One region of the Allofournierella massiliensis genome, then DNA from elsewhere that is predicted to be linked to it. Evidence: riboswitches for the same ligand, from Rfam matches in the RefSeq annotation. Region 1 holds a riboswitch; the other holds the start of a gene.
What was found. A riboswitch is a leader RNA that binds a small molecule or an ion and turns the genes downstream of it on or off. The one in region 1 is predicted to bind cobalamin.

Region 1 (4,383 bases):
GCACCTGCTTGCCTGCCAGCTGCCCGGCCACAAAGCGGCCCGCATGACCCGGCGCGGTGGAGACCGCAAAGCCCGGAATCTCGCTGTAAGGCACATACACCGGTGCTTCGATGCGGTCGGCAAGTCCGCCCAGACCGCTGCCCAGAACGATGCCCACGGTGGGCGTTTCGGGCAGGCGACTGCGCAGCAGGTCGGCCGCCTGCTGAATGGTTTCCATCATCATTGTAAATCCTCCTGCGGCCCGCTGCCAAATGTGAACGGGCAAAGTGAAAGTGTCCGCTAATGATTTTACCACACCTGTCAACAAAAGAAAAGAAGCTGCCAACAAACCAAAGAAAGCAGCCCTGTGCTGGGCATACAGAACCGCCCCAAAGCATACCCATAAACCAGACGGCTTGTGCCAAAAGAAAGGGTGGGCCCATGGGCAGACTGAAAACCTATTTAAAAAATGTGGCGATTCTCACCGTTACCGGGTTGGGGCTGCGGGCGGCGGGCATGTTTTTCCGGGTATACATTGCCGCACGCATTGGGGCCGAGGGAATGGGGCTGTATCAGCTGATCTTCACGCTTTACAGCCTGTGCATCACGGTGGCCACCGCGGGTGTTTCGGTAGCTGCCACCCGATTGGCAGCAGAGGAATTGGCCCGCCCGCAGCCTGGCCGGGCAAAAGGAGTTCTGGGCCGGGTGATGGCGCTTGCCTTAGCCTTTGGTTTCGCTGCAGGGGTGGTGCAGCTGGTACTGGCCTGGCCTGCCGCCCGCTATTGGTTGGGGGATATACGGGCAGCGCCCTCGCTGGCACTGCTGGCGCCCAGTTTACCCTTCATGGCGGTGGGCTCGGCGGCTCGGGGGTACTTCTTTGCCCGCCGCAAGGTGGGCCCCAATGTGGTCAGCCAGATCTTCGAACAGATCATTCGCATTGCTTTGGTACTGCTGATTCTTCCCGGCGCGGTGCAGAAAGGCGTGCAATACGCCTGCGCTGCGGTGCTGGTAGGCAGCATGGTCAGCGAGGTGGCCTCCACACTGCTGGTGATGTGGTACTACCGGCGGGATCTGAACCGGACCTTCGGCGATGCCTCGGCTCAGGTGCCCAGGGGCACCTCAGGGCGAATCTGGCGCATTCTGGCCCCGGTGGAAGGAGGCCGCTGCCTGGACAGTGCCCTCCACACGGTGGAAAACACGCTGGTTCCCGCCTGCCTGCTGGCCTTTCTGGGCAGCCGGGAGGAGTCGCTGGCTCAGTTCGGCGCGCTTAAGGGGATGGCCATGCCGATACTGCTGTTTCCGTTTTCCTTCCTCACCCCACTGGCCACCCTGCTGATGCCGGAGGTTACTGAGGCGCACATTCTGGGGCGGCAGAAAACATTGGAAACGCTGGTGGGGCGCATCATGCTGTTCACCACCACCTTTTCGGTGCTGGCCGGGGGATTGATTGCCCTGTACGCTTATCCGCTGGGCCGGATTCTCTACCACGACGAGACCATCGGCTTTTATCTGGCAGTTCTGGCTCCGGTGCTGCCGGGCATGTATCTGGATGCCATGGGCGATTCCATTCTGAAAGGCCTGGGCGAGGAGGTGGCTACCTTCCGTTACAGCATCTGGGATTCCCTCATCCGCATCGCTCTGGTGATTCTGCTCATGCCGCGCATGGGCATGAAGGGCTTTCTGTTTGTGATGATCTGTTCCAACGTGCTGTCCGCACTGCTGAATATCTTCCGCATTGAAAAGGTGGCCCGCATCCGCACCCGCTGGTATAGGTGGTTTGTGCAGCCCACGCTGATTTTCCTGATCTCGGCGGTTCTGGGGCAGGGGGCCCTGCGTCTGATGGGAGTGAGTGGCGACTGGCAGCAGCTGCTGCTGGGCTGCACGGTCACCGGCGGGCTTTACTGCCTTTTGATGCTGCGTTTTGGCCTGTGGGATGCGGTGCAGGCCATTTTGGCCCGGCGGAAGCCCGCAGGCAGCGCCGCCTGAATTTATGGGCGTTTTGCCTATACAAACAGCTGATTTTATGGTATAGTGTATAGGTTAAATCGCCGCCGGGTGCCCGGAGCCGTAAGAGGCTGGCCGGGAGAATAGGGAAATGGGTGCAATGCCCATGCGGGACCGCCGCCGTAAAGGCTGAGTTCCGGCAGAAAAAGCCACTGGGAAGATTATTTCCCGGGAAGGCGCTGCCGGTGCGCGCAAGGCCTGAGCCGGAAGACCTGCCCGACGGACGAATCACTGCCAAAGGCAGGAACCCCCGCGCCGGACGGACCAAACGTGCGCAGGGCAAAGCATCGGCTGCTGAGCCGATGTGTGTTGTACGTTTCCGGGCCTTTCTTTGCTTTGCTATTCGGCAAGGCAGGAAGGGCCTTTTTCTTTGTGCGGCGGCAAAGCCCGCTGTTTGGATAAGGAGGAGCAATGCTCGAAGTGATGATCGCCGCCCCGGCTTCCGGCAGCGGCAAAACTTCCGTCACCTGCGGCCTGCTGCAGGCGCTGAAAGACCGAGGCCTGGCCCCCGCGGCCTTCAAGTGCGGGCCGGATTACATCGACCCCATGTTCCACCGCTCGGTTCTGCAGGTGCCCAGCCGGAATCTGGATGTGTTTCTAGCCGGGGAAGAGCGGATGCGCGAGCTGTACCGCCGCCACACGGCAGGCTGCGGCGCGGCGGTGTGCGAGGGCGTGATGGGCTTTTACGACGGCATGACCTTCGGCGGCGACAGGGCAAGCGCCTGGGATGTGGCCCGCCTGCTGGAGCTGCCGGTTCTACTGGTGCTGCATCCCTACGGCTCCAGCCTGACACTGGCGGCTCAGGTGAAGGGGATGCTCTCCTTCCGGAAGGACAGCCGCATCAGGGGCCTGTTTTTGAATCGGTGCAGCGCCGGATTGTATGCCGCACTCAAGCCCATGCTGGAAGAGGAGACCGGCGTGCCAGTGCTGGGCTATCTGCCTGAGCTGGAGCAGGCGTCTCTGTCCAGCCGGCATCTGGGTCTGGTCACCGTCGGCGAGGTGGAAGATCTTGCCCAGCGGGTGCGGGCCATTGCTGCCTGTCTGGAAACCACGCTGGACTGGCCCCGCTTTCTCGCGGTTTACCAGACCGGGCGGCAGCCGGAGCCCGCGGCCACGGAGCAGTCCTGCGAGAATGGCTCGGTGATCGCCGTGGCGCGGGACGAAGCCTTCCAGTTCTATTATGAGGAAAGTCTGGATGCCCTGCGCCGGGCCGGGGCACAATTGCGCTATTTCAGCCCGCTGCACGATGCTGCGCTCCCGGCCGAAGCGGCAGGGCTTTATCTGGGCGGCGGTTACCCGGAGCTGCACGCCAAGTCACTCAGTGAAAACCACCCCATGCGGCACGCCATCCGGGCGGCGGTGGAGCAGGGAATGCCCACCGTGGCGGAGTGCGGCGGCTTTTTGTATCTGGGCCAGAGTCTGGAGGATGCGAACGGGGAGGTCTGGCCCATGGTCGGGGTGCTGCCCGGCGAGGGGCACAAGACCGGCGGACTGGTGCGATTCGGCTACAACCGGTTGGCCGCGCAGAGCGACAGCATGCTGCTGCGCACCGGCGAGACCACCAACGCCCACGAGTTCCATTGCTGGGACAGCACCGAGAACGGCGCGGCCCTGCAAGCGGAAAAGACCTCCGGCGGCAAGCAGTGGAACTGCTGTTTTGCCACCCAGAGTCTGTATGCCGGATTCCCGCACCTGTATCTTGCGGGAGATCTGCCGCTGGCCGAGCGTTTTGCGGCAGCGGCAAAGGAATATGCACAGCGAGAGGAGGAGCAGGCGTGACACTGGCACAATTGCTGGAACAGATCGAGCCGAAAAACGAAGCGGCAGAGCAGGAAACTCGCCGTCGCTGGAACACCTGCGCAAAGCCGCTGGGCAGCCTGGGCCTTCTGGAGGATGCGCTGTGCCAGATCGCATCGGTCACCGGCTCGGCGGACATTGATCTGAACAAAAAAGCCCTGCTGATTTTCTGCGCGGACAACGGCGTGGTAGCCCAGGGGATTACCCAGACCGGCAGCGAGGTGACGGCCATGGTGGCCCGCGGATTTGCGGAAGGCACCACCCCTGCCTGCCGAATGGCCCGGCGGGCGAACTGTAATCTGATTCCGGTGGATATGGGTATCAGGGATTTTACTCCGCAGCCCGGTGTGCTGAACCGGCGGGTGGCCAACGGCACCGGAGATATTTCGAAAGGCCCGGCCATGACCCGCGAGCAGGCTGAGCAGGCCATTCTGGCCGGGGCGCTGCTGGTGAAGGACTGCAAGGAGCAGGGCGTGAGCCTTCTGGCCACCGGGGAAATGGGTATCGGCAACACCACCACCGCCAGCGCGGTGGCCAGTGTGCTGCTGGGCTGTGAGCCGGAGGCCATCACGGGCCGGGGAGCTGGTCTTTCCGACGAGGGGC
Region 2 (4,383 bases), on a different contig from region 1:
CGCGCACCATCTCGCCGTCACCGGCAGAAGCGCCGCCCAAAAAGCCGGAAGAGCGGTGCGCATACCGTCCCATTTCTACAGTCTGATATACTGTATAAGAAAAATACAGATTGGATATCTGACTGAGAAAAGCAACCGTCTGCGCCACCTGGCGGCGGGGCGCAGTGCGCAGATCCAGCCCTGCTGCACGGATGCTTCCGGTACTGGGCAGCAGACCGGCCACCGCACGCAGCAGAGTGGTCTTGCCGCAGCCATTTGCGCCCAGAATGCAGAGAATCTGGCCGCGATGGGCCGAAAAGGAAAGATCCCGTACCACAGGCTTGCCCCCATAGCCACAGGTGATGTGTTCGGCGTGCAGCATCAGCGGGCCTCCTTTCGGCTGGAGAAAAAGATATACAGAAAAAAGGGTGCGCCGATCAGGGCCGTAATGGATCCGATGGGAATCTCGGAGGGAGAGGCCAGAGTCCGGGCGGCCAGATCGCACAGGGACAAAAAACCTCCGCCGAATATGGCACAGGCCGGGATCAGCATCCGGTGAGAGGGCCCGAAGATCCGCCGCACAATGTGGGGAGCAACCAGATCCACAAAGCCGATTACGCCCACAAAGGCAACAGCGGTGCCGGTGAGTAGTGCCACCAGCAGAACCAGAATCCACTTGACCCGTTTGCGCTCCAGCCCCATGGCGGAGGCCTGTTCTTCCCCGAAGCTGAGCAGATCCAGTTCCGAAGCCAACCGCCAGAAGGCCAGAATGCACACCAGCGCTGCCAGCGCCACCGGACCCAACTGTTTCCAGGTTTTCATGGAAAGGCTGCCCAGCTGCCACAGGGTGATGCGCTGGGTGTAGTCCGGGTTGGCGGTGGAGAGGGTGGTCATGATGGCATTGAGAAAAAGCGACAGCACCATGCCGATGAGAATGATGGTGTTGTTGGAAAGATTCCGGTCCAGCCGGGTGGAGATGGCCAGCGCGCCGCCCATGGTAGCCAGACCGCAGCACAGGCAGACCGCCGGCAGCAGAAAGGTTCCGGCAGCGCTGTCGGCCACGCCGGTGACGATGAGGACCGCCGCGCCCAGTCCTGCACCGGAGGAGACGCCGAGACCGTAGGAGGAAGCCAGCGGGTTTTGCAGAAGAGACTGCATCACCGCGCCGCTTACCGCCAGCGAAGCGCCCACACAGAAAGCCAGCAGCACCCGGGGCAGGCGGATGCTCCACACAAGCCCCGGGATCACCGGATTCATCTGGTCCGGCAGTGCGGCGCCCCACAGTTTGTTGGCGAGAACCTGCAGAATTTCAACAGGGGAGATGGGCACGCTGCCCACACCGATGCCCAGAATCACCGCAGCCAGCGCGGCCAGGCACAACAGGCCGAACCGCCCCGGGCGGGAAAAACGGCTCATTCGCCGAATACCTCCGGATAAACGGCCTTGCCCATCTCTTCCAGAGCGCTCACGATGTTCTCGTTGGGCAGAGAGGAGGACTGCTTGTCAATCTGGTATACGTCGCCGTTCTTTACGGCGGTCACAGCTTCCCAGCCTTCACGGCTTTTGATTTCGCCCACGGGATCTTCGATGTAGTCCACATTGGTGAGAATCACGTCCGGGTTGCCGCTCACGACTACTTCACTGTCCACACTGGTCCAGCCCTCGGCCTTGTCGGCCATCATGTTATTGGCGCCGATCAGGCTGATCATCTCGTCCATGTAGGTGCCGGAGCCGGTGCTGTAGGCAGAGGGAGCAGCGGAAATCTCAAAGTAAACGGTTTTGCGCTGATCCTCGGGGATGGAGGCGCCCAGTGCGGCAATCCGGTCGATCTCGGCCTTCAAGTTCTGGTTGATTTCGTCAGCGCGCTCGGTTTTTCCCATGACCTGGCCCAGGAAGGTCACGTCCTCGTAAATGTCCTCAATGGAGGAGCTGGTGGGGATGCAGACCACGGTGGCGCCCAGCTCCTGCAGAGGCTGGAAGGGATCCTCGCCGCCGGAGGAGCTGATGGAGGACACAAAGATCACATCCGGAACCAGGGTGGCCATCTGCTCGGCATCCGGGGTCATCATGTCAAAAACGGGCAGGCCCTGAGGGGCATTTTCCATCTTGGCACTGTTGGCGTCCAGAGCAATGATCTGATCGGTGCAGCCCAGATCCATCAGGGTTTGGGTGATGGAGGGAGCCATGGAGATCACAGTCTCCACATTGTCCGGCAGGGTAATGGCAGCGCCGCTGCGATCCTCGGTGGGCTTGGCCACCGCAGCGGTTTCGCTGGAAGCGCCTGTCGAAGCGGAAGATGCGGCGGTGGAAGAAACCGACGCGGATGTGCTGGCAGCCGGTGCGGAGCAGGCAGCCATGCTGAAAGCCAGAGCCGCGGCGACAAGTGCGGAAAGAATACGTTTCATAAATGTTCCTCCTGAAATGGTTTATGGGGGATGTATTTCCATGCGGCCGGATTGCCGCAAAGAACAAAGAAGCGCCGCCCCGGCAAGGCGGAGCGGCGCAGCTGCGGCAAAACAGGCACGACAGAAAAGACCCCGTGAGGCGCACTGCCCCCAGGCCAGACTGCCGCCCTGCCGCGTGTTTGGTCCGTCCACGAAGCGGGGTTCCGCGCCAGAAAGAAGTTTACTGGTGCGGATGCGAACGGCAGGCAGGTCTTCCGGCTCGTGGGCGTTAAAGCGCGCACCCGACCGGCCTTCCCATTCCCATTGGAACAGTGGCAGATGGCCGGGGCGCTGGCCCACACGGCGGCGGTCCCGCACGGGATTGATTACCCGTTTCCCTTTTCATTCAGACAGGCTGAACACCTGCCGTTCGGTTTTTATATAAGAAAGTCAGAAAAGCAAACAGATCAGGCCCGGCGGCTGGCAAACAAAAAGTCAGTCATCCAGATCCTCTTCGGTTTCCCGGGTGATGTACACCGGGCGGTGCTTGGTTTCCAGATAGGTTTTTGCCAGATACTGGCCCAGAACACCCATGCAGAACAGCTGCACGCCGCTGCACAGAAAGATGATACACACCATGCTGGGCCATCCGCTGGTGGGATCGCCGAACAGAAGGGTGCGCACGATGATCACAATGATCATGATAAAGGCCAGCAGGCAGAAGAACATGCCCATCAGGCTGGCAATGGCCAGCGGGGCGGTGGAAAAGCCGATGATGCCTTCCAGCGAATAAAGAAACAGCTTCCAGAAATTCCACTTGGTTTCGCCGGCCACCCGTTCCACGTTCACATACTCGAGCCATTTGGTCTTGAAGCCCACCCAGCCGAAGATGCCCTTGGAGAACCGGTTATATTCCGGCATGGAGAGGATGGCGTCCACCATTCTGCGGCGCATCAGCCGGTAGTCCCGTGCGCCGTCCACAATGTCCGCGTCGCTCATCTTGTTGATGAGTTTGTAGAACATCCGGGCGAAAAAGCTGCGGATGGGCGGCTCGCCCTTGCGGTTGGTGCGCCGGGTGGCGGCGCAGTCGTAATCCTCAAGCAGAAGGGCGTCCAGCATTTGGGGCAGCAGGGTCGGCGGATCCTGAAGATCCGCGTCCATCATGGCCACATAATCGCCCTTTGCGGCCTGCAGGCCGGCCAGAATGCCCGCCTCCTTGCCGAAGTTGCGGGAAAAGCTGATGTAGCGCACCCGCTTATCCTGCTTGTGAAGCTCACGGGCAATGGCCAGGGTATTGTCTTTGGAGCCGTCGTCCACAAAAATGAACTCAAAATCCGCGTTGTGGCTTTCCTTCATTTCCCCGGCTACCCGGGTGATCTCCCTGTAAAACAGCGGCAGAGATTCCTGCTCGTTATAGCAGGGAACGATGATGGAGACAAGCATGCGACTACCGCCTTTCTCGAGAAAACCCGTTTGCTGAGGCACGGGTGTTTTCTATTATAGCACACCGCGAACAAAAGAACAAACCCTGCAAAACCTGCATGAAAAAACATGCAAGTTGGATGAAACATTTTATAGAAGAAAGCAAAAAACGATTGTTCTTGTGCGAGCTTTTTGGTATACTATGTTATACGATTGTGTGCCGGATTTGCAATAAAGGACCGGCGAAAGGAGCGGCGCGGTGAAAAGCTGGATGAAGATTATGCAGGATCTTGCCTGGCTGACTCAATTGGGAATTTCACTGGCAGCGCCTCCTTTTTTATGTGCCGGTGCGGCCTGGTGGCTCTGGACCCGTATGGACATGCCTGCCTGGATCATGCTGCCGGCACTGGTTCTGGGATTTGGCGGTTCGGTTGCCAGTGCATGGGGTTTTTATTGCCTGATGCAGCGCAAGGCTGCCCATAAAAAAGCGCCGCCGGCGTTCAATCGGCATTCCTGAACGAAAAAGAGAGGATATTCCATGAAGATAGCACCTGCTGTAAAGAAAGAAACCGGGCACATTGCCCTGGGCACCGCGCTG

Region 2: it holds a riboswitch for cobalamin, as region 1 does, so the genes downstream of both, ACESYO_RS07805 (ABC transporter substrate-binding protein) here and ACESYO_RS03225 (cobyrinate a,c-diamide synthase) in region 1, are expected to answer to the same signal.

The regions. Positions count from the first base shown of each region.
Region 1 covers NZ_CAXSWZ010000004.1:10,536-14,918, forward strand. Annotated here, with positions in the region: gene ACESYO_RS03215 (purine-nucleoside phosphorylase) at 1-223, opposite strand, end outside; gene ACESYO_RS03220 (oligosaccharide flippase family protein) at 421-1,965, shown strand; cobalamin riboswitch at 2,016-2,217, shown strand; gene ACESYO_RS03225 (cobyrinate a,c-diamide synthase) at 2,395-3,762, shown strand; gene cobT (nicotinate-nucleotide--dimethylbenzimidazole phosphoribosyltransferase) at 3,759-4,383, shown strand, end outside.
Region 2 covers NZ_CAXSWZ010000011.1:95,801-100,183, reverse strand. Annotated here, with positions in the region: gene ACESYO_RS07815 (ABC transporter ATP-binding protein) at 1-361, opposite strand, end outside; gene ACESYO_RS07810 (FecCD family ABC transporter permease) at 361-1,395, opposite strand; gene ACESYO_RS07805 (ABC transporter substrate-binding protein) at 1,392-2,384, opposite strand; cobalamin riboswitch at 2,612-2,805, opposite strand; gene ACESYO_RS07800 (glycosyltransferase family 2 protein) at 2,859-3,806, opposite strand; gene ACESYO_RS07795 (AtpZ/AtpI family protein) at 4,045-4,302, shown strand; gene ACESYO_RS07790 (ATP synthase subunit I) at 4,324-4,383, shown strand, end outside.